DNA from 4 places in the Rhizobium sp. K33 genome. Region 3 is predicted to be linked to each of the others. Evidence: predicted binding sites of a transcription regulator. Region 3 holds the regulator's gene; each other region holds the start of a gene.
The links. Region 3 encodes PhoB, which activates phosphate uptake and scavenging genes when phosphate is short. Its sites were predicted from a motif close to TGTCATNNANCTGTCAT; they were not measured.
Positions count from the first base shown of each region.

Region 1: a site for PhoB is predicted at 1,700-1,716, ahead of phnF (phosphonate metabolism transcriptional regulator PhnF). Genes of this name have one in related genera too.
Region 2: a site for PhoB is predicted at 2,811-2,827, ahead of M1E12_RS18980 (DUF2794 domain-containing protein). Genes of this name have one in related genera too.
Region 4: a site for PhoB is predicted at 5,136-5,152, ahead of M1E12_RS09135 (LTA synthase family protein). Genes of this name have one in related genera too.

Region 1 covers NZ_CP096478.1:3,818,346-3,825,931, reverse strand. The annotation lists gene M1E12_RS18420 (carbon-phosphorus lyase complex subunit) at 1-550, opposite strand, end outside; gene phnH (phosphonate C-P lyase system protein PhnH) at 554-1,162, opposite strand; gene phnG (phosphonate C-P lyase system protein PhnG) at 1,162-1,632, opposite strand; gene phnF (phosphonate metabolism transcriptional regulator PhnF) at 1,735-2,454, shown strand; gene M1E12_RS18400 (beta strand repeat-containing protein) at 2,494-6,741, opposite strand; gene M1E12_RS18395 (cation-transporting P-type ATPase) at 7,124-7,586, shown strand, end outside.
Region 2 covers NZ_CP096478.1:3,931,662-3,939,247, reverse strand. The annotation lists gene M1E12_RS18995 (lytic murein transglycosylase) at 1-216, opposite strand, end outside; gene M1E12_RS18990 (aspartate-semialdehyde dehydrogenase) at 395-1,426, opposite strand; gene M1E12_RS18985 (N-acetyltransferase family protein) at 1,838-2,389, shown strand; gene M1E12_RS18980 (DUF2794 domain-containing protein) at 2,392-2,787, opposite strand; gene M1E12_RS18975 (LysR family transcriptional regulator) at 2,890-3,828, opposite strand; gene chvE (multiple monosaccharide ABC transporter substrate-binding protein) at 4,000-5,070, shown strand; gene mmsA (multiple monosaccharide ABC transporter ATP-binding protein) at 5,190-6,725, shown strand; gene mmsB (multiple monosaccharide ABC transporter permease) at 6,725-7,586, shown strand, end outside.
Region 3 covers NZ_CP096478.1:4,504,139-4,511,724, forward strand. The annotation lists gene M1E12_RS21735 (substrate-binding domain-containing protein) at 1-607, shown strand, start outside; gene pstC (phosphate ABC transporter permease subunit PstC) at 677-2,137, shown strand; gene pstA (phosphate ABC transporter permease PstA) at 2,134-3,489, shown strand; gene pstB (phosphate ABC transporter ATP-binding protein PstB) at 3,525-4,310, shown strand; gene phoU (phosphate signaling complex protein PhoU) at 4,357-5,070, shown strand; gene phoB (phosphate regulon transcriptional regulator PhoB) at 5,096-5,779, shown strand; gene M1E12_RS21765 (GcrA family cell cycle regulator) at 5,908-6,444, opposite strand; gene M1E12_RS21770 (acetylornithine transaminase) at 6,890-7,586, shown strand, end outside.
Region 4 covers NZ_CP096478.1:1,831,370-1,838,955, forward strand. The annotation lists gene M1E12_RS09110 (DUF2865 domain-containing protein) at 163-1,164, shown strand; gene bluB (5,6-dimethylbenzimidazole synthase) at 1,121-1,858, opposite strand; cobalamin riboswitch at 1,900-2,088, opposite strand; gene M1E12_RS09120 (TolB family protein) at 2,127-2,963, opposite strand; gene M1E12_RS09125 (hypothetical protein) at 2,987-3,316, opposite strand; gene M1E12_RS09130 (NAD+ synthase) at 3,319-4,998, opposite strand; gene M1E12_RS09135 (LTA synthase family protein) at 5,199-7,130, shown strand; gene M1E12_RS09140 (hypothetical protein) at 7,332-7,586, shown strand, end outside.

The DNA of each region.
Region 1 (7,586 bases), 690 kb from region 3:
GCTCTCGGGTGATGTCGGCGGCGACGTGATCCTCGGGCATTTCGCCATCCGGCTCGATCAGGCCTTCACCGTCGAGAATGTCGGAGACCCGCATGACATGCTCCAGACCTTCCTCGCGCTGCTCGCCCATATCGACCGTTTCGTCATCGAGCAGCGAGGGATCGAGCAGGCGGTGGGTGTAGTCGAAGGTGGGGCCGAGCAGCTGTCCGCCGGGCAGATCCTTGTAGGTGGCGGAGACGCGGCGTTCGACGCGCATCTTACCTGTTTCGATCGGCCGCGAGGTGCCGAAGCGCGGCAGCGTGGTGCGGTAGGCGCGCAGGAGGAAGATCGCTTCGATCATGTCGCCGCGCGACTGCTTGAGGGCGAGCGCTGCCAGCGCGCAGTCGTAGAGCGAGGCTTCGGCCATGACGCGATCGACGGCAAGGCCGAGCTGGGCGACGATCTGGTCGATCGTCACCGATGGCAGCGCCCGGTCACCGCGGCGGCGGTCGGCAAGGAGCTTGTGGGCGTTGGCGATGGCTTTTTCGCCACCCTTGACGGCAACATACATGGCTCAGGCCTCCATCTCGCGGATCTTGGTCGTGCGCGGCAGCGCGATGAAGCGCGGACCGCAGGTCAGCACCAGATCGACACCACGGGGGAAGAGGGCGCGATTGTCGGCCCACTGCCGCAGGAAGGTTTCCGGCAGACCCTTCGGTGCGATCATGGCTGTGTCGCGAATGCCGGGGCCCGAGAGCTGCAGAGGCTGGCCGCCCTCGAGAGCCGTGATCTCAACGACCAGCGTGGTCGAACGGTCCGGATATTCCTGGGTGCCGAGCGCAAACTGCGTGAGCGAGGGAACGGGTGCTCCCGCTTCGACGAAGGCGAATTTCGCATCGGACTTCGTGGATGTCAGGCTGGCGCCGGTGTGGAACCCGATCCAGCCCGGCAGGGCGGACTTGACCAAGACTGGTGTCAGCCAGATCGGGGTGTCGTGGTCGCAGAGCGTCAGGAGCAAGGCGCCTGCCGCCACGCCAAGCGGCGCGGGCGGGGCTACCGGCACGTCGATCACGCCCTGGCTCCCCGGGCGCGCCATGGCGTCCATGACACTGCGAAAAACCGTCTGGGCGTGGGTGACAGCATCGGGGAAGCCGCCGTCCAGGCTTTCAGTGACGTCGAGCATCAGTCTTCTCCTCGAACCATGGTGAAGAAATCGACCTTCGTCGCGGCCGTTTCGGCCTCGAGGCGTTCGGCCTCTTGGGTGAGGCGGGCTTCGAGGGGTGCGAAGAGGGCTGTTTCGAGCGTGTTCCTTGCGGCCTCGTCCTGTGCCAGAGCGTCGAGCACGGCCGAGAACTGGGCTGCCTTGCGGTCGGTTCCCAGACGGTAGCCATGGCCCACACGACCGTCGGCAAGGCGAATGCTGGCTCGGCTGACCGTCGCTTCACCGAGGTTGAAGGGCGCGCCGCCGCCGCCGATCCGGCCCTTGACCATCACGAGCCCGGTTTCGGGACCGCGCAAGGCGGTAAAGTCCGGGATGGGGCCGAGCGCTGCAAGTGCGCTCTTGAGCTCTGCTATCGTTGCCTTGGCGAGCAGGTCGGCGATCCGCTTTCGATCGATCTGCGGGCCTGTTTCAATTTCCCTGGCTGTGTCCATTGTCAGTCCTCGAAATGTCTAGTAATATAGACAACCATACAAGTTACTTTAGGAGTAACCGCTGGTCGTGACAAGCTTGTGACAAGGACACCGAAAACAGTGATGCAGAGACAGAAGGGCGTTGCCCTCTGGCGCCAGATTTCCGATCGGATCCGCGCCAATATCCTGGCAGGTCTCTATGACAGGACGGGTATGGTGCCGGCAGAAACGGCGCTGGCGGAAGAATTCGGGGTCAATCGCCATACCGTGCGTGCGGCGCTCGCGGCACTCGCGCAGGAGGGCATCGTGCGTGCCGCGCAGGGGCGCGGGACGATGATCACCCAGCGCGACAAGTTCGATTTCCCGATCGGACGGCGGACCCGTTTCACCGAAGGGATCGGTGAACAGGCCCGCGAACTGAAGGGTATTCTCCTTTCCTCGTCACGGGAGGTGGCCACGCCGGAGTTGAGTGACCGGCTGCAGTTGGCGCGGGGTGAGGAGGTTTTGAGACTGGATGGCATCCGCAAGGCTGACGGACGAGCCGTCTCGCGCTCCACCATGTGGTTTCCGTCCGAGCGCTTCGCCGGCATCGACAAGGCCTTCGCCGAAACCGGCTCGATCACGCGGGCTCTCTCAGCCTGCGGGGTGGAGGATTATCTGCGCGATGTGACGGAAATTTCGGCCGTTCATGCCGAGCCTGATGATGTCGCCCATCTGGAGCTGACACCGGGCGCGATCGTGCTCGTCACGCGGGCGGTCAACACGGATCCGCAGGGGTGCCCGATCCAGTTTGCGGTGACGCGTTTCCCGGCGGATCGCGTGCAGTTCACCATCCGAAACTGAAAGAGGCCGGCTGCAGGCCGACCTCTCATTCTTTCATCCTCAGACAGCCTGGTAGGCGGCGAGGATGGCTGCAATCTGCTCAGGGCTCAGATTGTTGGACTGGGTGGCGCTGATCGCCTGCAGCTGCGCCGGCGTCATGTTTGAGATCTGGCTCACCGTCAGACCGGGAAGTGCCTGCTGGCTGATGGCTGCGATGTCTTCCGTCGAGAAGGTTCTGAAGTTGGTCGCGCCGAGCGCCGTCAGCTGCGCCGAGTTCAGCCCGGCGACCTGGGTCGGCGTCAGGGCTTCCGCCTGGTCAGCCGTCATGCTGCTGACCTGCGCCACCGTCAGGCCGCCGATCGCCTTGGGATCCATGGCGGCGATCTGGCTCGTCGACATCCAGGCGAGCTTGTCGGTTCCAAGCGTTGCGAGCTGGATCGCGTTCATGGCGCCGACCTGTGCCGTCGTCAGCGCGCCGATCTGATCCTGCGTCATCGCCCGGAGCTGATGATAGCTCAGGCCGGCGATCTGTCCCGTCGTCAGGGCCGCAATCTGTTCAGGCTGCAGCGTTGCAAAGACTGCAGGCGTCAGCCCGCCGATCGCGCTTGGTGACAATGCCGCGATGTCCGCGGCGGTCAGGGTTTCGAGCGCGGTGGGGCTGAAGGCCGCCAGCTGCGTGGCGCTCAAGGCGCCGACCTGTGCTGAGGTCATCGCGTCCAGCTGGCTTGCCGTCAGCGTGGCAATCTGCGCCGAGCTCAGGCCGGGGATGGCTTTGGTGGAGATGGCGGCAATCTGGGTCGCCGAGAGGGCGGAGATGGTTCCGGCCGAAAGCGATGCGATCTGGGTTGCCGTCAGCGCGCCGATCTGGGTTGCGGTCATGACGCCGAGCTGGTCGGGCCGCAGGGCATTCAGCTGGTCGAAGGTCAAGGCGCCGACCTGTGCTGCCGTCAGCACGCCGATCTGCTCCTGGCTCAGGCCGGCGATGTTGGCCGCCGAGAGGCCGGAAATTGCGGTCGGCGCAATGGCCGCGAGCTCTGCATTGGACAGCGTTCCCAGCTGGGCGGAGGAGAGCGCACCGATCTGTGTTGCGGTGAGTGCTGCGATCTGCGTCTGGCTGAGACTGTCGATCTGGGTCGTCGACATCGAGGCGATCTGGGAGGTGGTCAGTCCGGGGATTGCCTTGACGTTCAGCGCCGCGATCTTCTCGCTCGTCAGGGTGGCCAGACTGTCGTTGGAGAGTGCAGCGACTTGGCTGGAGCTGAGAGCGCCGATCTGCATCGTGGTGAAGAGCGTCACCTGTTGCGGCGTAAGCGCACCGACCTGCGCAGGCGTCAGAGCTGCGATCTGGCTCGTCGTGAGAGCCGCGATCTGGTCGGCTCCGAGCGCTGCGATCTGCTGGTTCGTCATGCCGGCGATGCCGGCTGCGCCGATCGCGGCGAGCTTCGCGGTGGAGAGATTGCTGAGCTGTGTGGGCGTGAGGGCTGCCACCTGCGTTGCGGTCAGCGCCCCCATCTGGGCCGAGGTCAGGGCCTCGATCTGGTTGGTGGAAAGCGCTGCGATCTGGGTGGTCGACAGGGCTGCTATCGCCGAGGTGCTCAGGGCGGCGACCTGCTCGGGAGACATGGCCCCTAGCGCGGCTGTGGTCAGCGCCGCGGACTGGGTCGCGCCGAAGCCCGCAATCTGCTTTGCGCTCAGGACATCGACCTGGGTCGGTGTCAGGGCCGCCACCTGGTCAGCACTCATCGCGCCGAGTTGCGCCGGCGTCAGCGCGGCGACCTGATCGAGGTTCAGGGCGGCGATCGTCTCAGCGTCCAGGCTTGCAAAGGCGCTGGTGTTGATGGCGGCAATTTCGGCCGGCAGGAAGGCGAGAATGTCGGACTTGCGCATGGCGCCGAGTTGCGCCGCGGTCAGGCCGGAAATCTGCGTCGCCGTCATGGCGTCGATCTGATCCGCCGACATGGCGGCGATCTGATCGGTGCTGAGGGCGGCAATGGTGCGTGCGGAAAGGCCTGCGATCTGTTCCCGCGAAAGAGAGGCGATGTTGGTCGGCGACAGCGACGCGATCTGGGCTGCCGTGACGGACTGCAGCTGGCTTGCGGTCAGCGAAGCGAGCTGGGTCGGCGTGAAGGCCACGACCTGTTCGCTCTTCATCGCGGCAATCTGGGCCGTCGTCAGTTTGGCGATCTGTTCCAGGCTCAAGCCGTCGATCTTGTCGGCCGAGATGGAGGAGATCGCGCTTGTCGAGATTGCCGCGATTTCCGCCGGCAGGAAGGCCGCAAGCTGTGCTTCCGACAGGGCGCCGATCTGCGGCCCGGTCATTCTTGCGATCTGCGCAGCGGTCAGACCTTCGATCTGGCTGTCATCGAGGGCTTCGATCTGGTCCGTGGTCAGCCCCGTGATCGAGGCCGGAGAAAGGGCAGCAATCTGGGTCGGCGACCAGGCCTTGACCGCGTCCACGGACAGAGCCGAGATCTGGGCGGCCGAGAGAGCCGCGATCTGGCCATTCGACATGGCTTCCGTATGGAAGGCTGTCAGTCCGGAAATCTGCTCTGCCTTCAAGGCGCGGATCTGGGTGGTCGTCAGAGCGGCAATCTGCTCAGGCCCAAGCGATGCCATGCGTTCGGCAGTCAGGCCGGTGATCGCCTTTGCGCTGATGGCGGCGATCTTGGTTGGGCTCATGCCGTCGATCAGGTCCGAAGGCAGTGCTGCAATCTGGGCGGCGCTCAGGGCGCCGATCTGGGTGGTGCTCAGACCATCCAGCTGATCCAGGGACATGGCGCCGATCTGATCGGCCGTCAGGCCCGCGATGGCGCGGACGCTGAGTGCGGCAATCTGGTCGCCCGAGAAACTGGCGACGGCTTCGACGGACATGGCGACAATCTGGTTGCCGGTGAGGCCGCGTATCTGGGTCGCAGTGAAGCCGGCAATCTGATCAGGCGTCAAGGCTGCGACCTGGGCTGCTTTCAGAGCCGCGATCTGCGTGCTCGACATGGCACCGATCTGGCTGAGGCTCAAGCTGGCAATCTGGGTGGGCGTGAAGCCGGTGACAGCGGGCGAGTTGAAGGCACCGATCTGAGCCGGCGAGAGGCCGGCGATCTGGGTCGTCGACAGGCTTGCGACCTGGGCGGCGGTCATTCCGGCGATCTGCGAGGTGCTGAGGCTCTGCAACTGCTCGACGCTCAGGGCGGCCAGTTGCTCGGCATTGAGCCCGGCGACGGCCTTTGGCGTGAGGGCCGCGATTTGCGGCGTGGTGAAGCCCGCGACGGTGGCCGTCGGCAGGGCTGCAATCTGGGTGGCGCTCAAGGCGCGGATCTGGGTCGTCGTCAAGGCGGCCAGCTGATCGTCACTAAGGGCCGACATCTGGGTGCGGGTCAGTGCGGCAATCTGGGTGGCGGTCAGGCTGGAAACCTGAGACGGCGACAGACCCGCCACCTGATCGGTGGTGAGGCCGGAGATGGCGCGCGGATTGAGCGCGGCGATCTGGGTGTTGGAGAAGTTGGCGACCTGCTCGACGGACAAGGCGGCCAATTGCCTCGAGGTGAGGGCCGTGAGCTGGCCTGTGGTCAGCGCGCCGATCTTTTCGTCGCCGAGCGAGGCGAGCTGCTCTGTGCTCAATCCAACGATCGCTCGGGTGCTGATTGCGGTGAATTGCGAAGTCGACAAGACATCGAGCTGCTCGGAGGTCAAGGCCGCGACCTGTGTGGCGCTCATGGCAGCGATTTGCGTGTTCCACAAAGCGCCGACCTGTTCGGGCGTCAGCGCTGCGATCTGGGTAGGTGTCAGGGCCGAAATCTGATTCGGCTTCAATGCTGCGATCTGTGTTGCCGAGAAACTGGCCAGTCGCTCCGGCGATTGGCCTCGGAGAGCCGCCGTGTTGATCGCGGCCATGTCTTCGGCAGAGAAGGTGGCGAGATCCTCGATGCTGAAGGCGCTGAGCTGGCTTGCGGTCAGGCGCGCAATCTGTGCCGGGGTCAGAGCCTCCGACTGTTCGCTGCTCAGGCCGCCGAGCTGGGTGGCAGACATTGCTGCGACCTGGGTCGAGACGAGGCTCGAGACATCATCCGGCGAGAGCGCGGTGATCTGGTCCAGGGTGAGGCCGGTGATCGAGCGGGGCGCGATCGCCTTCAACTGCGTGGTCGAGAGACCAGCAACTGCTTCCGTTTGCAGAGCGGAGATCTGGGACGACGTCAGCGCGCTCACCTGCGCGCTCGAGAGGTAGCTGATCTCCTCTTCTGACCAGGAGCTCACCGTCGAATTGGGAAGCGCCCGGATCTGGGCGGGGCTGAGCAGGGAAATGGACGACGTCATGTCTATCGGCCTCTTGTTTTCAAACGAATGCGCTCAAAAGTGTTTCACCGGTTGGCATCCGTCCGATCGAGGCTTTTCGTCTCAACCTTTTCAGTGGCTTCCGGCACAAGGTCTTGCCCGGCAGTTGGACACTCCACCCAGCATGGATGCGCTTCTAGCGGTCAAGGCTTGCCTGAGCCTGTGCTTTCACATCCCCCGGTTGGTCGCCGGCCGGAGCCGCCAGAGCCGTTCTGCCGGTGCCATAGCCAGAATTGTCTTGGATCAAGGCGAGGGGTCGATCGGACCGCCATGCTTGCCTCGTTTTGCAGCCCAGGGCTGCAAACGATCGAGCAAGAGATTTCGCGTTTCAGGTGATTCGGATCCGGTTGGAGCAGAGACATTCATGACAGACAGCCACGAAATGCCGATGCTTCATGCTCTTCCTTCCGAGGGCGCACTCGAGGTGACGGCTTCCCGATTATCGGGGCTCAGAAGCGACGAGGCGGAGGAAAGGCTTCACATCCATGGATTGAACCGGCTCCCGATGGTCGCGCCGCGGGGGTGGCTCATCCGTTTCCTCTCGCAGTTTCACAATGTGCTCATCTACGTGCTGATCGCATCGGCCGCGGTGACCGCGTTCATGCAGCACTGGATCGACAGCGGCGTCATCGTTGCCGTCATCCTCGGCAATGCCATCGTCGGTTTTCTGCAGGAGGGGCGTGCGGAAGCCGCGATGGACGCGATCAAGGACATGCTCGCGCCGCATGCTGCGGTGCTGCGCGACGGTCGAAGAACCTCCGTCGATGCCAGCGAGCTCGTGCCGGGTGACATCGTTCTGGTCGAAGCCGGGGACCGCGTGCCGGCGG
Region 2 (7,586 bases), 570 kb from region 3:
ACTGATCGTGCTGCGGCTGTAGCTGACCGAGGAGAAGACCTTGTCGAGCATCCGCGGGCTGAAGCCCTGGCCTTCGGCCTGCTGCTTGAACGCGGCAGCCCATTCCTCGAAACCTGCGGAAGTGTTGCTGCACGCGGCGGCGGCCGCGGATTGCGTGCCGGCCAGCAGGGCGGCTACGGAAAACAGAGCTGCCGACAGAGTGGATGTCAGTCGCATTGATGCCTCATGAAGGACGGTGGTTTGGGACGAATCGGCGGCACCATGCCAGCGATTGCGGATGCTGTCATCCATCGAACGCTTACATAAGGCCGAGGATTTCTCAATTCGGATCACTTTCCGCTGAAAGGTCCGATGAGGCTTCCCGGATGAACCGCGAAGCCTCATGACAGAATGATCAGGCGGCAGCGCGCGGCTTGATCAGCCCGCGATTGACCAGAAGTTCTGCGATCTGGATCGCGTTCAGGGCCGCGCCCTTGCGCAGGTTGTCGGAGACTACCCACATGTTGAGGCCGTTTTCGACGGTGGCGTCCTCGCGGATACGCGAGATGTAGGTCGCATCTTCACCGGCGCATTCAACCGGCGTGACGTAGCCGCCGTTCTCGTGCTTGTCGATGACGAGGCAGCCCGGCGCATCGCGAAGGATGTCACGCGCCTGGTCGGCGGTGATCTCGTTTTCGAACTCGATGTTGACCGATTCAGAGTGACCGATGAAAACCGGAACGCGCACGGCCGTGCAGGTGACCTTGATCTTCGGGTCGAGCATCTTCTTGGTCTCGGCCAGAACCTTCCACTCTTCCTTCGTGTAGCCGTCTTCCATGAAGACGTCGATGTGCGGAATGACGTTGAAGGCGATGCGCTTGGTGAACTTCTTCGCCTCGACCGGATCAGCGACGAAGACGGCGCGGGTCTGGGTGAAGAGCTCGTCCATGCCTTCCTTGCCGGCGCCGGACACGGACTGGTATGTCGAAACCACCACGCGCTTGATCTTGGCGACGTCGTGCAGCGGCTTCAGCGCTACGACCAGCTGTGCCGTCGAGCAATTCGGGTTGGCGATGATGTTGCGCTTCTTGAAGTCGACGATCGCATCCGGGTTCACTTCCGGAACGATCAGCGGAACGTCGGCGTCGTAGCGCCAGGCCGAGGAGTTGTCGATGACGACGCAGCCTTGGGCACCGATCTTCGGAGACCACTTCTGGGAAATCGTGCCGCCGGCGGACATCAGGCAGATGTCGGTGTCGGAGAAATCGTAGTTTTCGAGGTTCTGGACCTTCAGAACGCTGTCACCGAAGGAGACCTCGGTGCCCTGCGAGCGCGCCGAGGCGAGCGCGATGACCTGCGAGGCCGGAAAACCACGCTCGGAGAGGATGTTGAGCATTTCGCGCCCGACATTGCCGGTGGCGCCTACAACTGCAATCTTGAAACCCATGTCTATGCTCTCTTTCTGTCTCTCCGCGGATGGTGAGGGGAAGTTCGCGACAGGACGCAACCTTCCTTGTCCCCGGCCGTGCCGGGGAGAGAGCGGTGGCCGAAGACGTCAGACGGTTTTCGTCGTCGTTTTGGCCTTGGTCGTGGATGCAAGAGAATGGCATGCGCCGCCGGCAGCGGAGCGCTGCAGGAGGTGGAAGACCGCGAAGGGTTGCCCGAAAGCGTGCATGGACCGAATTCCTCTTCGCGGCGAGGGATTACAAGGTTTTTGGGATGAGTCAAGCCGACTGAAGGCGCGTGAAGGCGAAAAGCGCACTCGGTTTATCCAGCTTCTGCATGTCATGGTGACACGCGCCTGCTTGCCTGCACTTTTCCGTCGTGGAACAAAAGGCTGCATGTTCGGAGTGTCACCATGAGCCTTCTCATTCGCGATCTTGTCGCGGACGATCTTCCATCCGTCACGGAAATCTATGCCGACGCAGTTTCCCGGGGGACAGCGAGTTACGAGCTCGTTCCCCCTGGCCTGCAAGAGATGGCGTCCCGTTTCGCGGCGCTGAAAGAAAAAGGGTATCCCTATCTCGCCGCAACGGATGAGACCGGCGCGCTTCTCGGTTATGCCTATGCGTCTGCGTTCCGCACACGGCCGGCCTATCGATGGCTCGTCGAAGATTCCATCTATATTCACCCGTCCGCCCGCGGGCGGGGTGTGGGCAAGGCCTTGCTTACCGAGCTTGTGGCTCGCTGCCAGGCCTTGGGCTTCCGTCAGATGGTTGCCGTCGTCGGCGGGGCGAGCGAAAGCTCGATTGCGGTGCATCGCAGCTGCGGTTTCGAAATGGCAGGGCGTCTGGCGGGGACCGGGTTCAAGCACGGGCTCTGGCTCGACACGGTTTTCATGCAGAAGGCTCTCGGGGAGGGGAATTCGACCATGCCCGACCCTGACACCTATCCAGGTACCTTGGCTTAGAGCTAGTCGGCGGCCTTCAGCGCCTTGTCGAAGACCTTCAGCACCTGGCGCAGGTCATGGCCGCGCTTCAGGATACGGCCATCGGTGCCGACGACCGAAAACGCGCCCTGCTTGGCTGCAAGCTTCGGGTTCTTTTCGATCCGGTAGAGAGGGTATTCACCCGAGCGCTTGAAGACGGAGAAGACGGCCCGGTCCTTCAGGTGATCGATGGCGTAGTCACGCCATTCCCCTTCTCCGACCATCCGTCCGTAGATCCAGAGAATGGCATCCAGTTCGCGGCGGTGAAATGTGATGGGGAGCGGGTCTACAGATTGCCGATAGATACCCAGATCGACGACGCTGGTGGTTCGTTCGGCCCCTTCGTCGTCGCGACGCTGCCCTTCCGGCTGCTCTGACATCAATGCTCCACGAGCTCCGATTCATGACGGATGGGTGACAGTGTGCCTGACATGTTCGAAATTGCAAGCTTATCGGGCACCCTGCTTTCCTCCTGCTAAGCCTCAGCGGCTTCTGCTCATGAAGTGGCCGAGCAGGAGTTCGCGCAGCCGGGCGGCTACGGGCGAGAGGCGCTTTCCGTTCAGCGTGATCAGATGGTAGGGCGTCACCTCGATCGGCGTTTCCATCTTGAGCGTGGTCAGATTGCCGACGGGCGTCTGGCGACAGAGAAGGTCGGACACCTCCCGCGACATCGGTGCGATCGCATTCGACGAAGCGAGCATCGCGATCATCACGAGCAGGGATGTGGTGTTGACGATGTTTCGCGGAATGGGCGCGCCTTCTTCGATGAAGACGTTTTCGACCGCTTGGCGCAGCGGCGTGCCCGGCGCCTGCATCACCCAGGGGAAATGGGCCATGTCGGAAATGTTCAGCCGGTCGACATTGACCAGCGGGTGGCTATGGTGGACGACGATCTCGACCTCCTCCATCGTCGCGCCCTCGACGTGGAACTGCCGCGCATCGATGCCTGCGGGAATGCGGCCGAGCACGAAATCATATTGTCCCGACAGCAGATCTCTTATCATCTCTCCGCTCGGCGCCACATCGACATGGATGTCGATGGTGGATGCCTCGGCTTTCAGTGCCCGGATCGCCGGGACCACATAACCGACCGCGCCGCCGGTCACCGCCCCGATCCGGATCTTGCCGGTCAAGCCGCGCTGGATGGCCTCCACTTCTCGGGCGGCCTCGCGCATTTCTTCGAGAACATTCTGGGCGCGCCGCGCCAGTGCGCTGCCGACGGCTGTCGGCTCCATGCCCTTCGGCGTGCGCAGGAAAATCGGCGACCCGACATAGCGCTCGATTTCGCCCAGCATGCGCGAGGCCGCTGGCTGGGTCAGTGCAAGTTCCTGAGCTGCAAGGCTTAATTGCCCCAGCTCCGCAATCGAGCGGATCAGCTGGAGGTGCTTGGGCTGCAATCGTTGGATATGGATCTCTGCCATAAAGGACATATCAACCATGGTATGCAGAAAGTCAAAATAATCATTTGATCGGTATATGGGCCGCGATAAGACTCGCCGCGGAGCTGGGGGCTGCTGCGTCAGCCACTCGTTCTTGTTTCAGCGGGCGCCAGGAGGAGCTTGGCCTCGCACGGTATGACCAGGGAGGTTACCATGAAGAAACTTGGCGCCCTGATTGCGTCTCTCGCAATCGGCATCGCATCATTCGCGCCCATGTCCTACGCTCAGGACAAGGGCATGGTCGGCATTTCCATGCCGACGAAGACGTCGACCCGCTGGATCTCCGACGGCGAGACCATGGAAAAGCTGTTCACGGAAGCTGGCTACACGCCGGACCTGCAGTTCGCTGACGACGATATCCCGAACCAGCTCGCTCAGATCGAAAACATGGTCACCAAGGGTGCCAAGGTTCTCGTCATCGGCGCCATCGACGGCACGACGCTCTCCGACATCTTGCAGAAGGCTGCAGATGCCGGCGTCAAGGTCATCGCTTACGACCGTCTGATCCGCGACTCGGGCAATGTCGACTACTACGCCACCTTCGACAACTTCCAGGTCGGCGTTCTCCAGGCAACCAGCCTCGTTGACGGCCTCAAGGCGAAGTTCCCGGACACCAAGCCGTGGAACGTCGAACTCTTCGGCGGTTCGCCGGACGACAACAACGCCTTCTTCTTCTACGATGGCGCCATGTCTGTTCTGCAGCCCCTGATCGACAGCGGCGACATCGTCATCAAGTCCGGCCAGATGGGTATGGACCAAGTTGGTACCCTGCGTTGGGACGGGACCGTCGCCCAGGCTCGCATGGAAAACCTGCTCTCCTCGACCTACACCGAAGACAAGCTGCACGGCGCTCTGTCCCCGTATGACGGCCTGTCCATCGGCATCCTGTCGGCTCTGAAGGGCGTCGGCTACGGTTCGGGCGACATGACCATGCCGGTTGTAACCGGTCAGGACGCCGAGCTGCCCTCGATCAAGTCGATGCTTGCCGACGAGCAGTACTCGACCGTCTTCAAGGACACCCGCGAACTCGCCAAGGTCGCCGTCTCGATGGTTGAAGCCATCATGGAAGGCAAGACCCCCGAGATCAACGACGACAAGACCTACAACAACGGTGTGAAGGTCGTTCCGTCCTACCTGCTGAAGCCTGTCGCTCTCGACAAGGCTAATGCCAAGGACGTTCTCGTCGGCGCCGGCTACTACACCGCCGAGCAGATCGACAACTGATCCTTCGGGTCGCATCCGGGTCCGCGACACGTCGCGGACCCATTTTCTATACGCATTGAGGGAGCTCGCGCCCCAGCTGGATCTTTCGGGATCGCTGGCCTGGCGCCGGAATTCTGCACATGGATAACATCATTCTCGAGATGCGCGGCATCACAAAGACATTCCCCGGCGTGAAAGCGCTGGACAATGTCAGCTTCAAGGTGCGCGAGGGCGAGATCCACGCGCTGGTCGGCGAAAACGGCGCCGGCAAGTCCACGCTGATGAAGGTCCTGAGTGGCGTCTATCCAGCAGGCACCTATGACGGCGACATCTATTACGACGGCGAAGTCCGTCGCTTCGCACGGATTTCCGACAGCGAAGAGCTCGGCATCATCATCATTCACCAGGAACTGGCTCTCGTGCCGCTCCTGTCGATCGCCGAAAACATCTTCCTCGGCAACGAGATCGCCCAGAAGGGCGTGATCCACTGGCCCCAGACCTTTGCGCGGACGAAAGAGCTGCTGGCAAAGGTCGGCCTGAAGGATGCGCCGTCGACCCGCATCACCGATATCGGCGTCGGCAAGCAGCAGCTCGTCGAAATCGCCAAGGCGCTGTCGAAGAAGGTTCGCCTGCTCATCCTCGACGAGCCGACCGCTTCGCTCAACGAAACGGATTCGGATGCGCTGCTGACGCTCCTCATGGAGTTCCGCAAGCAGGGGATGACCTCGATCATCATCTCCCACAAGCTCAACGAAATTCGCAAGGTCGCCGACAAGATCACCATCATTCGCGACGGTGGCACGGTCGAAACGCTCGACTGTCATACGCAGGAAATCACCGAAGACCGCATCATCAAGGGCATGGTCGGTCGTGACATGGAAGACCGCTACCCGAAGCGTGATCCGAAGATCGGCGACGTTCTGCTTGAGGTGAAGAACTGGAACGTCTTCCACCAGAACCACCGCGATCGCCAGTTCCTGCACGACGTCGCCTTCAATGTGCGCGCCGGTGAAGTGGTCGGTATCGCGGGCCTGATGGGCGCTGGCCGGACCGAGACCGCCATGAGCATCTTCGGCAAGTCCTGGGGTCACAAGATCACCGGCGACGTCTCGATGCACGGCAAACCGGTCGACGTGTCGACGATCCCGAAGGCGATCAGTGCCGGCCTTGCCTATGTGACCGAAGACCGCAAGCATCTCGGTCTCGTGCTGCAGAACAACATCAAGGAAAACACCACGCTCGCCAATCTCGACGGCGTGTCCAGCGGCACCGTCATCGACGACCGCATGGAAGCCAAGGTGGCCTCCGACTACCGGCAGAAGCTCCGGATCCGGTCGCATTCGATCTACCAGGAAGCCGTCAACCTGTCCGGCGGCAACCAGCAGAAGGTCGTGCTGTCGAAGTGGCTGTTCACCAATCCCGAGATCCTGATCCTCGACGAGCCGACCCGCGGCATCGACGTCGGGGCGAAGTTCGAAATCTACACCATCATCAACCAGCTTGCCGCCGAAGGTAAGGGCATTCTGATGATCTCGTCGGAAATGCCCGAGCTGCTCGGCACCTGCGATCGCATCTACGTCATGAACGAAGGTCGCATCGTCGCGGAACTTACCAAAGAAGAAGCAAGCCAAGAGTCCATCATGCGTGCCATCATGCGCTCTGGGGAGAAACACTAATGGCCATCGACACAAGAACCGAAACCCCCAAGGTCTCCGTGGGCGACTACCTGCGCAACAACATCCGCGAATACGGACTGCTGCTCGCGCTTGTCGTCATCATGCTACTGTTCCAGTTCCTGACCGACGGCGTTCTCTTCCGTCCGGTCAACATCACCAACCTGGTGCTGCAGAACTCGTTCATCGTCATCATGGCGCTGGGCATGTTGCTGATCATTGTCGCCGGCCATATCGACCTCTCGGTCGGCTCTATCGTCGCCTTCATCGGCGGCATATCGGCGATGATGCTGGTCAAATGGGGCTGGCATTTCTCGCTCGTCGTGCCGCTGTGTCTGGTGCTCGGCGGCCTGATGGGCGCTGCGCAGGGTTACTGGGTCGCCTATCAGAAGATCCCCTCCTTCATCGTGACGCTGGCTGGCATGCTGGTCTTCCGCGGCCTGACCTATGTCACGCTCGGCGGTCGCCCGATCGGTCCGTTCCCGAAGGAATTCACGCTGCTTTCCACCGGCTTCATCCCGGATTTCCTGCCGCTGACGGATCCTGCGACCACCGGTATCGCCAACCATGTCGCGATCATTCTCGTCGTGGCCCTCGTTGGTCTTGCGATCTATTCCGGCATGAAGAACCGTCGCCTGAACGACGAACATGGCACTGAAAACGAGCCCTTCGTCTTCTTCGCCGTGCAGATGGGCATCATCAGCGCGGTCGCCATCTTCCTCGGCTATCAGCTGGCCACCTATCGCGGCCTGCCGAACGTCCTGGTCGTCATGGGTGTTCTGATCGCGCTCTACTCCTTCGTCACCACCCGCACGACCATCGGTCGCCGCATCTATGCGCTGGGTGGCAACGAAAAGGCTGCGA
Region 3 (7,586 bases):
GGTCGACAACCCCTACAAGGCCTGGAACGAAATCCGCGCCGACCTGCCGGCACAGCCGATCCTCGCCTTCATCCCGGGTACCAAGCACGGCACCCGCGAAGTCTTCGACACCAAGGTCATCGTAGCTGGTTGCGAAGAAAACGGCGCGTTCGAAGCCCTGAAGACCGCCGCCGGTGGCGACGAAGACAAGGCTGAAGAAGGCTGCATGGCCCTGCGTACGGACGGCGTTTCCGTCGACATCGACGGCGACTACACCGAGACGCTCGCTCGCGTCGACGCCAACAAGAACGGCATCGGCGTCTTCGGTCTGTCCTTCTACCAGAACAACACCGACAAGCTCCGCGTAGCCACCATGGGCGGCGTTGTTCCTTCGGTTGAGACCATCGCCAAGGGCGAATACCCGGTCTCGCGTCCGCTGTACTTCTACGTCAAGAACGCTCACCTCGACGTCATCCCGGGTCTCCAGGAATACGTAGAGTTCTTCGTTTCTGACGAAATGGCCGGCCCGGATGGCCCGCTCGCTGCTTACGGCCTCGTTTCCGACCCGGAACTGGCCAAGACGCAGGAAGCCGTCAAGGCCCGCACGCCGATGGCGCCGCTGAACTAATCTGAGTGATCGACCGGCGGCGCGCTTCGTGCCGCCGGTCTTTTTTGTTTGGCAGGGGGCGTCTACGATATGAGTGGCGGCATCATAGTTCTAATTCTGGCGGTCCTTGCAGCGGTCGGCTTCGTCCTCGGCAAGCGCCGCGCTCGTTTTCTTTCAGATCGCAGCGGCGAGAAGCTTCACTCGCTTCCGGGCTATTATGGCCAGACCGTTGCCCTCTTTACCGCAGTCCCGGCATTCCTCTTGATGTTGGCCTGGCTGTTCCTGCAGCCGATATTCGTCGAAAGCCGCGCAGACGCGCTCATTCCTGACAGTGTCATCCCCGAAGGAGGCGCCCGCAGTCTCGTTCTCTCGGATGTTCGCCGTATCGCCGGTGGCCTCGACGCCATGATCGCGAACCAGGACGCAAGCGCCAGCGCGCTTGTCGATGGCCAGATCGACGTCTCCACGGTCCGGGCGCGCCTGGCCGAGGTTGGCGTGGCATTGGCCGGTGATGTGCCGGCAGAAGTCTTCGAAGCCGCTAAGGTTTACCGCGATCTCTCGCGCACCGGATCGATCGCGATGACGATCGTGGTTCTGGCGCTCTCAATCGGTCTCGGCCTCTGGTCCCTGAGCCGGATCCGCACCGACATGCGCGCCCGCAATGTCAGCGAAACCTTCGTGACGGTGCTTCTGATCGCGTCCTCCACGATCGCCATTCTCACCACGGTCGGCATCGTTGGCTCACTCGTCTTCGAGACCATCAACTTCTTCCGGATGTATCCGGCCTCCGAATTCTTCTTCTCGACCGTCTGGAACCCACAGTTCCGCGGTGGGTCAGAGCTTGGCATTCTGCCGCTGCTCTGGGGAACGCTCTACGTCTCCTTCGTTGCACTCCTGGTTGCCGTTCCGCTCGGTCTGCTCATTGCCATCTATCTCTCGGAATATGCCGGTGCGACCCTGCGCAGCTTTGCCAAGCCCGCAATCGAAGTGCTCGCCGGCATCCCGACGATCGTCTACGGTCTCTTCGCTCTGGTCACCGTCGGCCCGCTGATCCGCGACTGGCTTGCCCAGCCGCTGGGCCTTGGTACCTCTTCGTCCTCGGTTCTGACCGCGGGCCTGGTCATGGGCATCATGATCATCCCCTTCGTCAGCTCGCTTTCGGACGACATCATCAACGCGGTTCCGCAGTCGCTCCGTGACGGGTCCTATGGCCTCGGTGCCACCCAGTCGGAAACGATCAAGCGGGTGATCCTGCCGGCCGCACTTCCGGGCGTCATGGGTGCCATCCTCCTGGCCGCAAGCCGCGCGATCGGTGAAACCATGATCGTCGTGCTCGGCGCAGGCGCCGCTGCGAAGCTCGATCTCAATCCCTTCGAGGCCATGACGACGGTGACGGTCAAGATCGTCAGCCAGCTGACGGGCGACACCGAATTCGCAAGCCCTGAGACCCTGGTCGCCTTCGCGCTTGGCCTCACACTTTTCGTCATCACGCTCGGCCTCAACGTCGTGGCCCTCTACATCGTACGCAAGTACCGGGAGCAGTACGAATGACCGACATCACCGCTTTCGAAACCGCCCCCAAGGCTGCCGGCGCCAAGTCCATCCTTGCCTCCGACGCCCGCACCCAGAAGCGCAATGCGGCGGAAGCCCGCTTCCGCATGATGGGCCTGATTGCCGTCATCATCGGCGTTCTGGCACTCGTCGGGCTCCTGGCCTCGATCCTGTCGAACGGTCTGTCGTCCTTCCGCCAGACCTACATCACTCTGAATGTCGACCTGGACGCCGCCAAGCTGGACAAGCAGGGCAACCGGGACCTAGCAGAGATCGCCAAGGTTTCGACCTTCGGCTATGCACCTCTCATCGAGGCCGCACTGGCCAGGACCATGCAGGAAAACGGCATTGCCGTCGAAGGCATGAACGCAAAGGCCGCTACCGAACTCATTTCCAAGGAAGCGCCGGCCAGCCTGCGCAACTACGTGCTCGCCAATCCTGACGTGATCGGCACCACGGTGTCCTTCGATCTCCTGGCCTCCGGCCGTATCGACGGCTACTACAAGGGCCGTGTGACGATGGAAAGCGCTGCGCTCGACCGCAACACGTCGCCGGAGCAACTGCGCCTTGCGGATGAACTCAAGGAAGCGGGCGTGCTGACTACCCGCTTCAACTGGGACTTCTTCACCGCACCTGATGCCTCCGACACCCGGCCTGAAGCTTCCGGTCTCGGCGTTGCCATCCTCGGCTCGGCTTACATGATGCTCATCGTGCTTTGCCTCTCCCTGCCGCTCGGCGTCGCCGCCTCGATCTATCTCGAGGAATTCGCGCCGCAGAACTGGTTCACCGACCTGATCGAGGTGAACATCGCCAACCTGGCGGCCGTACCCTCGATCGTCTTCGGTATCCTCGGTCTTGCCGTCTTCATCAACTATGCCGGCCTGCCGCAGTCGGCGCCGGTAGTCGGTGGCCTCGTCCTCACCTTGATGACGCTGCCCACCATCATCATTGCCACCCGCGCAGCATTGAAGGCTGTCCCGCCGTCGATCCGTGATGCGGCCCTCGGCGTCGGCGCCTCGAAGATGCAGTCGATTTTCCATCACGTGCTGCCGCTCGCCATGCCCGGCATCCTGACCGGCACGATCATCGGTCTCGCTCAGGCACTGGGCGAAACGGCGCCGCTGCTTCTGATCGGCATGGTCGCCTTTGTTCGCGAATATCCGGCTGGTCCGCCGGAAGGCTTCTTCGACCCGGCCTCAGCGCTCCCCGTCCAGGTCTACAACTGGACCCAGCGCGGCGATCCGGCCTTCGTCGAGCGTGCCTCCGGTGCCATCATCGTGCTTCTGGTATTCCTGATCCTGATGAACCTGATCGCAATCATTCTTCGTCGCCGCTTCGAGCGTCGCTGGTAAGGAGGTGTATGATGATGAACAATCTCGCGACTAAAATGACCACGACGAAAGCGCCACCCATGAACGAAACGAAGATCACCGCCCGCAACGTGCAGGTCTATTACGGTGAGAAGCACGCCATCAAGGACGTCAACATCGACATCCGTCCGCGTTCCGTCACCGCCTTCATCGGCCCGTCGGGCTGCGGCAAGTCGACCTTCCTGCGCTGCATCAACCGCATGAACGACACGATTGCCAGCTGCCGCGTCGAAGGCAACATCCTGATCGACGCCGAAAACATCTATGACGCCAAGGTTGACCCGGTTCAGCTGCGCGCCAAGGTCGGCATGGTCTTCCAGAAGCCGAACCCGTTCCCGAAGTCGATCTACGAGAACGTCGCCTATGGCCCGCGCATCCATGGTCTCGCCCGCAACAAGGCGGACCTCGATGAGATCGTCTCGATCGCCCTGCAGAAGGCCGGTCTCTGGAACGAAGTGAAGGATCGTCTGGACTCCGCTGGCACAGGTCTTTCCGGCGGTCAGCAGCAGCGTCTGTGCATTGCGCGCGCCGTTGCCGTCAGCCCGGAAGTCATCCTGATGGACGAGCCCTGCTCGGCGCTTGACCCGATCGCCACCGCCAAGGTCGAGGAGCTGATCCACGAGCTGCGCGAAAACTTCACCATCGTGATCGTTACCCACTCGATGCAGCAGGCCGCGCGCGTCTCCCAGCGCACGGCGATGTTCCACCTCGGCGAACTGGTCGAGGAGAACGACACCGACAAGATGTTCACGAATCCGGATGACCAGCGCACGCAGGACTACATCATGGGCCGCTTCGGCTGAGCCCTGACGTCATCCACGGTTGAACTCACTTTCAAGGATGTTTCCTATGGGCTCCTCTCACATTTACTCGGCCTTCGACGACGAACTGAAGTTCCTGATGCGCCGCATCTCCGAAATGGGTGGTCTGGCCGAGCAGATGGTCGCAGACAGCGTTCGTGCACTGGTCAATTCCGATGCCGCACTGGCACAGAAGGTCATCTCCGACGACGTGGTCATGGATGCCATGGAGCGCGAGATCGGTGACAAGGCCGTCGTGACGATCGCCAAGCGCCAGCCGGTGGCGTCCGACCTGCGCGAGATCATCGGTGCGCTCCGCATCGCTGCTGACCTCGAGCGTGTCGGCGATCTCGGCAAGAGTAACTCCAAGCGCGTCGTCGCCATCCAGGCAACCGGCGTGCCGCGCAAGCTTGCCCGTGGCCTGGAGCATCTCTCCGATCTGGCGCTTGCCCAGCTCAAGGAAGTGCTCGACGTCTACACGACCCGTTCGGCCGAAAAGGCGAAGTCGATCCGTGACCGCGACGAGGAGATCGATGCCATCTACACCTCGCTGTTCCGCGAACTCCTGACCTACATGATGGAAGATCCGCGCAACATCACGAGCTGCACGCATCTGCTCTTCTGTGCCAAGAACATCGAGCGCATCGGCGACCACGCGACCAATATCGCCGAAACCATCTATTACATGACCACCGGCGCCCAGCCGGAAGGTGAGCGCCCGAAGGAAGACCAGACTGCTTCCGTCGGTGCGATCTCCGAGTGACGACGGCCAGCGAGGTTGATGACTGATGCAGCCTAAGATCGCCGTAGTCGAAGACGAGGAGGCCCTGTCGGTTCTCCTGCGCTACAATCTCGAAGCCGAGGGATACGAGGTCGAGACCATCCTGCGAGGCGACGAAGCCGAGATCAGGCTTCAGGAGCGGGTTCCTGACCTGCTCATCCTCGACTGGATGCTTCCCGGTGTTTCCGGGATCGAGCTTTGCCGCCGGCTGCGGGTGCGCCCCGAAACCGAGCGCCTGCCGATCATCATGCTGACGGCACGCGGCGAGGAAAGCGAGCGTGTGCGTGGCCTCGCGACCGGTGCGGACGACTATGTGGTCAAGCCCTTCTCGACGCCGGAACTGATGGCCCGCGTCAAGGCCATGCTGCGTCGCGCCAAGCCAGAGGTCCTCTCCAGCGTCCTGCGCTGCGGTGACATAGAGCTCGACCGCGAAACGCACCGCGTACACCGCAAGAGCCGCGAGGTTCGTCTCGGCCCGACGGAATTCCGCCTTCTGGAGTTCCTGATGGCGTCTCCCGGTCGCGTCTTCTCGCGTTCGCAGCTCCTGGATGGCGTCTGGGGTCACGACATCTATGTCGACGAGCGTACGGTCGACGTCCATGTCGGTCGCCTGCGCAAGGCGCTCAATTTCTCGAACATGCAGGATGTCATCCGCACCGTACGTGGCGCGGGATACTCCATGGAAGCCTGAGCGCTCCCAATCCACCCGTCCAGACAAGGCCGCACGGTTTGCCCGTAGCGGCCTTTTTCTTTGGCTCTACGGCCAAAAGAAAACGGGCCCCGAAGGACCCGTTCATCATCTGATCTGTCGCCGAGGGATCAGCGGGCAGCCTTGCGGCGCTCGCTGACCGGCTGATAGGCGAGCTTGGCGTGATAGGTGCAATAAGGTGCACTATCGGCAATCTCGCAGCCGCAGAAATGGAAGTCGTCCTTCATCGGGTCGCCGATCGGCCACTTGCAGGTCCGCTCGGTGAGCTCCGTCAGCGCCAGGCGGCGCGAGATCGGAACGACGACGTTCAGCGACCGGCGAACCTCGACCTCTTCATAGGCCTCGACTTCGATCTCTTCCTTCAGCGCGGTCGCACCGGCAGTCCGGGTAACGGTGCGGGTGCTGGTATTGGCCGCCGGACGGTTCTGGAACGCAGCGGGGCGCGGCGTCTGGGCCGGGCGCTTGGCAGGACGGGCCGCAGACGAGCTGCCGCCGGCCTTGGCGCGACCGGGAAGGTTCAGCCGGTGAACCTTGCCGATGACGGCGTTGCGGCTTACGCCGCCAAGTTGTGCTGCGATCTGGCTGGCGCTGAGGCCCTCGGCCCATAGCCGTTTCAGTTTCTCGACCCGCTCATCAGTCCATTGCATAGTCGTCATGCCATTTCTCTCCGCCGCTCGCGTCTGTGATGGCAGAATCCGTCACCGCTGCTTCGGATGAATCCGAAACACAACCGCCTCGATACTGTCGGTGAGCACTTCCGCCGCATGCAATCTATTAATGAAATTTAACCTAGAGCCAGCCTGACTCCGTGACAAGAGTCGCCGGAATCATCTGGAATCGATTTCGCGGTTTTCCCCAACTTGCTTCCCGAGTGAGTCAAGTATGCAACAGGTGGAATCTTGCTCGGCACTCGTCCAGCGCGTGTCGACCAAAAGGGCGCTTACTCCTGCGATTCCTGCAGAATTCGTTGACAGCTCAGAGCGAAATGCTGATAGTGCCCCCGCCGCCGAAAGGCGGCATTTTTAATTTTTCTTGGGCCTCGCAATGGCCTATCCGTCACGTCACGGATCGTCGAGAAGGATCGTAAACGCCATGGCCGAAGCTACGCCGCTCTACCAGACCTACAATCGGGCGCCGCTGCGTTTCGAACGAGGCGAGGGCGTCTGGCTAGTGACCGAAAGCGGCGAGCGCTATCTCGATTTCGCAGCCGGTGTCGCCGTGACCTCTGTGGGCCATGGCCATCCGCATGTCGTGGGTGCGCTGAAGGATCAGGCCGACAAGGTCTGGCACCTGTCGAACCTCTATGAGGTACCCGGTCAAGAAGTGCTGGCCAAGCGGCTGACCGAGGAGACATTCGCCGATCGTGTCTTCTTCACCAATTCCGGCGCGGAAGCCCTGGAATGTGCCATCAAGACGGCCCGCCGCTACCACTTTGCGAAGGGGCATCCAGAGAAGTTTCACATCATCACCATGGAAGGCGCCTTCCATGGCCGCACGATCGCGACGATCGCGGCCGGCGGCCAGGAAAAATATCTGGAAGGCTTCGGCCCCAAGGCTCCGGGTTTCGATCAGGTGCCGTTCGGTGATCTGGATGCCGTGAAGGCGGCCATATCCGACGCCACCGCCGCGATCCTCGTCGAGCCCGTACAGGGCGAGGGCGGTATCCGCCCGATCCCCGTCGAGATGCTGAAGGCTCTGCGCGCCCTGTGCGACGAGCACGGCCTGCTGCTGATCTTGGATGAGGTTCAGTGCGGCGTCGGCCGCACGGGTAAGCTCTTTGCGCATGAAT
Region 4 (7,586 bases), 1.9 Mb from region 3:
ATGCCGCATCCGCCACGTCATCCGTCATTTCGTTTTGATCTACATTCGGATATCCTGCGATACGTCAGGGCGTTGATCTGCCCTGCAAATGCCAACTGGGATCCGGATGTGCCGAGCAGGATAGTCAGTTCCATTGCCATGATCCTCCTCATGGGCGGGGCCATGCCAACCGCGGCTGAGGCCTCAGCGCTCTGCGAGCGACTGCGCGATCGGCTGGTTCTGGTGGAGCAAGGCGGGCCTTCGCCCGAGATCAACAGTTATGCCAGCGCGATCGCCCAGCAGAACCTGGAGCTGCGCAAGGCTCGCCAGGACCAGCGCCGGCTTCGCTGCCTTACCTCCTCCATCGTCCAGATCCGCCCCGACGGCGGCAATGACTGCGGGGATCTCGCCACCGCGATTTCACGCATGGAGGCAAACCGCGATATTCTGGCTGCACGCCTTGCCGATCTCCGCGAAAGCCGCGCCGCCGATGCCAGGGCCGCACTGGTAACGGCCCTTGAAGCCAATGGCTGCGGGCCCGATCAGGCGCCGCTGCCGGAGGAAGCGCAGCGCATCCCGTACCTCGACACCCTGGCGGAACCCTACAGGCCCGACCGCGCCGCCGAGGCTGCCTATTCCGATCCGCGCCCATCCTTCGGCATCCTGCCAAGCGGCAATGTCCGCACGCTGTGTGTCCGCACCTGCGACGGTGGCTTCTTCCCGATCTCGTCCCAGACCTCGGCCATGAATTTCGCCCGCGACGCCGCCCAGTGCGAGCAGATGTGCCCCGGCACCCAGACCGAGCTCTTCTTCCACGCGCCCGAGCGCAGCGAGACGGTGGACATGATTTCGGCCGTCACCGGCCAACCCTATCGCGACATGCCGAACGCTTTCCTCTACCGCAATCGTCGGACCGATGCGGATCCCGCCTGCAGCTGTAACCTGCAGCAGTATTATCAGCGCATGACACCCAGACCGGCTGTCCCGGATTATCAGTCCTCGGTGCTCGATATGGCGCCGAAGTCGAAGCCAGTTCCAGCAGCACCTCCTGCGGCGACCGAGCGCCCCCTGGACGAAGCAAGCCTCAATGTCCGGCGCGTTGGCCCCGCCTTCCTGCCGTCCGACAAGGGCACGATCGACCTCAGGAACCCCGCGGCGCCTGGCCCCCAGCCGCTCCAGGAGTAACGGCGACCTCAGGCGTCTCGCCCCAGCGGTCCTCGAAGATCAGGTCGTCGAGTGAAAGCCGCTTCCGCCAACCCTTCACCTCGAGCTCGGGCTTTGAATAGAGCGCGTAGACATAGCCGATGCAGAGATAGCCGATGATCTGCACCCGCGGCGGAATGCCGAGGATGTCCTTCACTTCGTTCTCGTGGAAAATGCTGACCCAGCCGAGGCCCACGCCTTCGGCGCGAGCGGCAAGCCAGAGGTTCTGGATTGCACAGACGGTCGAGAACGCATCCATTCGCGCGTCATGCGTTCGCCCGAGCACGACGGGACCGGCTCGGTCGGTGTCGCAGGTGATGCAGATATTGAGCGGCGCCTTGCGGATACCCTCAAGTTTGAGGGATCGGTAAGCGCTGCGACGCTCCGGCGGAAACATCGCCTCAGCTTCCTCGTTGGCGCGGACGAAGGCTTCCCAAACCGCCTGCCGTTTCGCTTGGCAGCGGATCAGCAGGAAATTCCAAGGTTGCATGAAACCGACCGAGGGCGCCGCATGGGCTGCTTCGAGCAATCGCCTGACGAGGTCATCGGGCAGAGGGTCGGACAGGAACTGGTCGCGCACATCGCGCCGCGTATGGATCGCCTTGTAGACCGCGTCCCGCTCATGCTCGGCAAAAGGCGCAGCCCCGACGAGAAACTCGTTCGGTTCGTCGTGCATCGTAATCCCCACAATGCGCAACCACCCGCCGTCCGCGCGGGCTCGGTCTATCTCGCCAGGCCGGTCTTCTGACTGGGCTTCACCTGTAACGCGCGCCTTCCCGGATTACTCCAGTGGCTGGGTTTCCCCGGCGCATGACATCCGCCTCACAGTGTTGGGCACGTGCCGGAATCTCACCGGCTTCCCGATTCTCCCGCCTTTCGGCAGGCACCTGGCGTGGTTGTTTTACGTCAGACAGCGCACGAGCGACAGATCAAAAACGACAACCTCAATCGGTCACGGCGAAATAGCGGACGAAGGCGAAGGCCGATCCGTCCGGCGACCAGTTCGGCACGTTTATGCTGCCCTGCCCGCCGAAGAATTCGAACAGGGTCTCGATATTGCCGCCATCGGCATCCATCAGCCGCAGCCTGACCTGCTTGTCACGCGGATGTCCGGAGACATCTTCGTCATAGGAGAGAAAGAGAACCTTGCTTCCATCCGGCGAGGGATGGGGGAACCAGTCGCCATAGCCGTCCGCGGTTAGACGCTCAAGATCACTGCCATCGGTCCGCATGCGCCAGATCTGCATCGTGCCGGTGCGGCTGGAGTTGAAATAGATCCACTGACCATCGGGAGAGTAATCGGGACCGTCATTGTGGCCGTCCCCATGGGTCAACCGCTTCTCTGGCCCACCCTTGGTCGAGATCGTGTAGATGTCGAATACGCCGCCGCGATCACCGCAATAGGCAAGTTGCTTTCCATCCGGCGACCAGCCGTGCCAGTAGGAGGGCATCTTCTCGGTCACCTGGCGCGGCTCCTCATCGCCATCCCCGAGCAGGTAGATGCAGGACTTGCCGAAGAGCGTATGGTCGGAAAAGGCAATCGAGGCGCCGTCGGGCGAAATGCCGTGATCATTGTTGAGACGGACGGCAAAACCGGTATCGATCAGTTCCGGCTCCGGATCGTCGTCATCCAACGACAGGGCGTAGAGAAGGCCGTCGCCATTGATCACCAGGAACTCGCCGTCCCGCGACCAGTTGGGCGCCTCGACGAGGTCCTCCGTCTGCCAGACCACCTCAGCTTCACGGGTCGCCATGTCGTAGATCTCGACCGAACTGCGCATCATCATCTCCTTGGAATAATCAGTCAGCGACCGAGCGACTTTCGATCGCCTGGCAGTTTGGCGAAGACCGTCCGGCCGGTCCGCTCGATATGGGCATTGCGCCATTCGGTATAGAAACCCCAGCACAAGCTGACGATCAGGGTGACGAACCCGATGCCGAGCATCTTGAAGCTTTCCTCCCACAGGCCGTAGCAGCCGATTGCCATGGAGGGCAGAAAGTATGCAGCACCGGACAGCACCCGGTAGAGCCCACTATCCTGATTGTCATGGGCTCCGACAGCAAAGATATAGCTGCGCTCCTCCGCCGTGAAATCCGGCAGCTCAGCCCGCGCGAAGCGATCCTCTGTCGACACCTTCAGCGATCCCGGAACCGGTTCGTGATCGGATAGCGACGATCGCGCCCGAAGTTCTTCTTGGTGATCTTCACGCCGGGCGCCGACTGGCGGCGCTTGTATTCGGCGAGATAAAGCAGGTGCTCGACCCGGTGGACGGTCGCGATGTCATGGCCACGCGCCACGATCTCGTCGACACCCATTTCCTTCTCCACGAGGCATTCGAGGATGTCGTCGAGCACGGGATAAGGCGGCAGCGAATCCTGGTCGGTCTGGTTGGGACGAAGCTCCGCGGAGGGCGCCTTCGAGAGGATATTCGCCGGGATCACTTCGCCCGAGGGGCCGAGCGCACCTGGTGGAACGTTTTCGTTGCGCCAGGCCGACAGCGCATAGACCTGCATCTTGTAGAGGTCCTTGATCGGATTGAAGCCACCGTTCATGTCGCCGTAAAGCGTCGCGTAACCGACCGACATTTCCGACTTGTTGCCGGTCGTCACGACCATGGAGCCGAACTTGTTGGAGATGGCCATGAGAATGGTGCCGCGTGTGCGGCTCTGCAGGTTCTCTTCGGTGATGCCGCTCTCCGTGCCCTCGAACATTTCCGAAAGCGATGAGAGGAAGCCTTCGACCGGCTCCTGGATCGGCACGATGTCGTAATGGCAGCCGAGCGCCTTGGCACAGGCCTCTGCGTCCGCGAAGCTCTCCTGTGAGGTGTAGCGGTAGGGCAGCATGATCGTGCGCACCCGCTCTTCGCCCAGCGCATCGACGGCGATTGCCGCGCATATCGCTGAGTCGATACCGCCGGAGAGCCCGAGCACCACGCTCTTGAAGCCGTTCTTGTTGACGTAATCGCGGAAGCCCAGGACGCAGGCGCGGTAATCGGCCTCTTCCTTCTCAGGGATCCGCGACATCGGCCCGTGCTCGCAGCGCCATCCATCCGGCGTGCGCTTCCAGGTCGTGACAGAAAGCGTTTCCTCGAACTGGCTCATCTGGAAGGCAAGCGACTTGTCGCCGTTGAAGGCGAAGCTTGCGCCGTCGAAAACGAGTTCGTCCTGGCCCCCGAGCTGGTTCGCGAAGATGAGGGGCAGCCCCGTCTCGATCACCTGACGCAATGCCACTTGATGGCGCACATCGACCTTGCCGCGATAATAGGGCGAGCCGTTCGGCACGAGCAGGATCTCGGCCCCGGTCTCGGCCAGCGTCTCGCAGACGCCGAGATCGTTCCAGATCTCCTCGCAGATCGGCACGCCGATCCGCACGCCGCGGAAGTTCACGGGACCGGGCATCTCACCTTCGACGAAGACACGCTTCTCGTCGAACTCGCCATAGTTCGGCAGATCAATCTTGTCGCGGAAGGCGAGGATCTTGCCGCCATCGAGGATAGCGACCGAGTTGTGCCGCCCTTTCTCTCCCTGGCGCGGAAAGCCGACGATCACGCCCGGGCCGTTGTCGGACGTATCGGCGGCAAGCGCCTCGACAGCGTCCAGGCAAGCCTTCAGGAAGGCCGGTTTCAAGACGAGATCCTCCGGCGGATAGCCGGAAATGAAGAGTTCCGTCAGGAGCAGAAGGTCCGCCCCCTGTCCGGCGGCTTCAGCCCGCGCAGCACGTGCCTTGGCCAGATTGCCGGCGACATCGCCGACAATGGGATTGAACTGTGCCACCGCAATACGCAGGACGTCGGAGATCTTCTTTGCTTCGCTCATGACACCGATTTAGCCGCTCACCCGTTCGACCGCAACGATGCATGTCGAGCAAGTGTTCCGCAACCTCCTGAGCCGCTAACCAAGCCCCTCGAAATTCAGGGAACAAACCCTAGAACGCCGCGGTTCATGTAGCATTCATGACACTTATGTGACATCTGTGCGAAACTTTCACGACACTTGCTCATGACCTGGAGTACGACGTGGCCCAGCCCACCCCGAAATCGCTTGTCGCGACATTCTTCAATTCCTTCGGCGCGACCCGCGAACGGGACTTAGGAAACTCCTTTGCACTCCAGCTGGCGGTTCAATGCGTCAACACCGCACTGATCGCTGTCGCCATTGTCATGCTGAGCGAAGTGCTGGCGCGCGGCACCATGGTCGATGTGGTGGAATATCTGACGTCGTCGAGCCGTCCTGGGCTCGTGGCCGTGGGTATCGTCTTTCTGGCCCTCTGCTTCGCCGACGCAATCATCGGCAAGGCCTACCAGTCCACACTCCTCATCGCGCCCCTGGCGCTGTTGCCCGCCTTCTTCTCCGGGCAGAAGCAGCTCTTCCTGTCTGACCCGCTTTTCCCGAGCGACCTGCTCTTCGGCCGCCAGATCCTGCAGCTCATGCCGGCCATGGTTGCCGCTGAACCCCTGAAGGCCATCGCACTCGGCATTGGAAGCGTGGTTTTGATCGCAGCTTTCGGCGCCTTGATCTGGAAGAGCCGCAAGGTGTTTCCGCGGCTGAACCTGACGGGCCGCGGCCTGCGCCTCGCCCTCGCCTTCCCGCTGCTTGCCGGCTTTGCCACGCTGATGGACCCGATGGCCTTCTCGGCCGTCCGCGATCGCCTGAACATCGTTCCGATGATGTGGGACCAGAAGGAAAACTACCGGCACAATGGCTTTCTGCTCGCCTTTGCCTTCAACGTGCCGATGGCCTCCGTCAGCGCGCCCGCGGGTTATAGCAATGTCGCGATCTCCGACATGCAGACCGACCTTCTGCCGGCATCCTTCTTTTCAGGACGTCAGGCCGACGTGATCATGGTGATGAGCGAGTCGCTCTGGGATCCGACGAAGATGAGCGCGGTCCGCTATTCGACAGACCCCATGCCCGTGATCCGCGCGGCGCAGTCGGGCGCAGTTTTCTCCCCGGAATTCGGCGGCATGACCGCAAATGTCGAGTTTGAGGCGCTCACCGGCTTCTCCAATGCCTTCCTGCCCTATGGCAGCATCCCCTATCAGCAGTATATCCGCCGCCCCGTTCCCTCGCTCGCGACCTTCTTCGAGTCCAAGGGCTATGTGACCAAGGCCTTCCACCCGTTCGAAGGCTGGTTCTGGAATCGCACCAACGTCTATCAGTCGCTCGGCTTTCAGGAATTCCATTCCGAGGAAAACATGCCGGCGATGAACAAGCGCGGCATCTTTGCCTCGGACGAGGACCTGACGCGCTACATCATCAAGGAAGCGGACAACACCGACGAGCCCTTCTTCTTCTTCGCCGTGACGCTTCAGGGACACGGACCTTACGAAGCCAATCGTTATGCCAAGAACACGATCGAGGTTGACGCACCGACGCTCTCGGATGCCAGCACGAGCGCCCTAGCTACCTATACCCAGGGTGTGAAGGAAGCGGATCAGAGCCTGAAGGCACTGATGGACTGGGCCAAGAAGCGCCGCCGCGAGACCATCATCGTCCTCTTCGGCGACCATCTGCCGCCGCTGAATGCCGTCTACACAGAAAGCGGCTACATGCCGAATGTGGTCGCCACCCGCAAGGCCTCGGTCGAGACCATGAAGCGCGAGCATGAGACGCCGCTGGTCGTCTGGTCGTCCAAGCGCGGCGTCCAGAAGGACATCGGCTCGATCAGCCCGTCACAGCTCCCCTATTACATCGTGCACATGGCGGGGTATCGTCACCCCTATTACACCGGCATGCTCGGCCGCGTCGCCGAGCGCTATGCCGTGATCGACAGACACCAGCTGATCGGCCGCAACAACAAGGCTCAGGCAGACTGGGCGCTGGCCGGTGGCATCGATCCGCTCATTCGTGATTACCGCTTCCTGCAGCACGACGTGATGTTCGGGGAAGGTTTTGGTCTCGAGCGCTTCTTCCCCGAGCAGGCGGATCGACTTCAACCCACCAGTTGAACCGGTCATTACTTCCAATCACAATTATCCATAAAGAGGTTTTGATCGGGTGCCGCTCTTGCAGCGTCACCCGATTTCGGCCATAGACTTTTTTTGTTCGATAAATCAGCGTGCTTGACAGTATTAAGATAACTGTTCTTGCCCGAACGCTTGTGCGTTCCAACACTCTGATGACTTAAAGTTTAGAACAGAGCTATTGCCATGCCCCCGATGTCACGCGCAGATATTGTTGCCCATCCGCTTTATCCTGCCATCGAAAAGCAAATTGCCAAGCACCTCATCGGCATCCACATGCGCACACCGCGCATGTCGCGCCTGAAGGCCTCTCATCGCAAGTGGCTGATGACGCATTCGGTCTTTGCGCTTGCCCTGCGCCGGACCGAGGATGATCCGCTGTCCGGCCTGACGGCGACGCGCTTCGTGGAGACAGTGATGCGCCTGGGGGCTGCAAGCCGC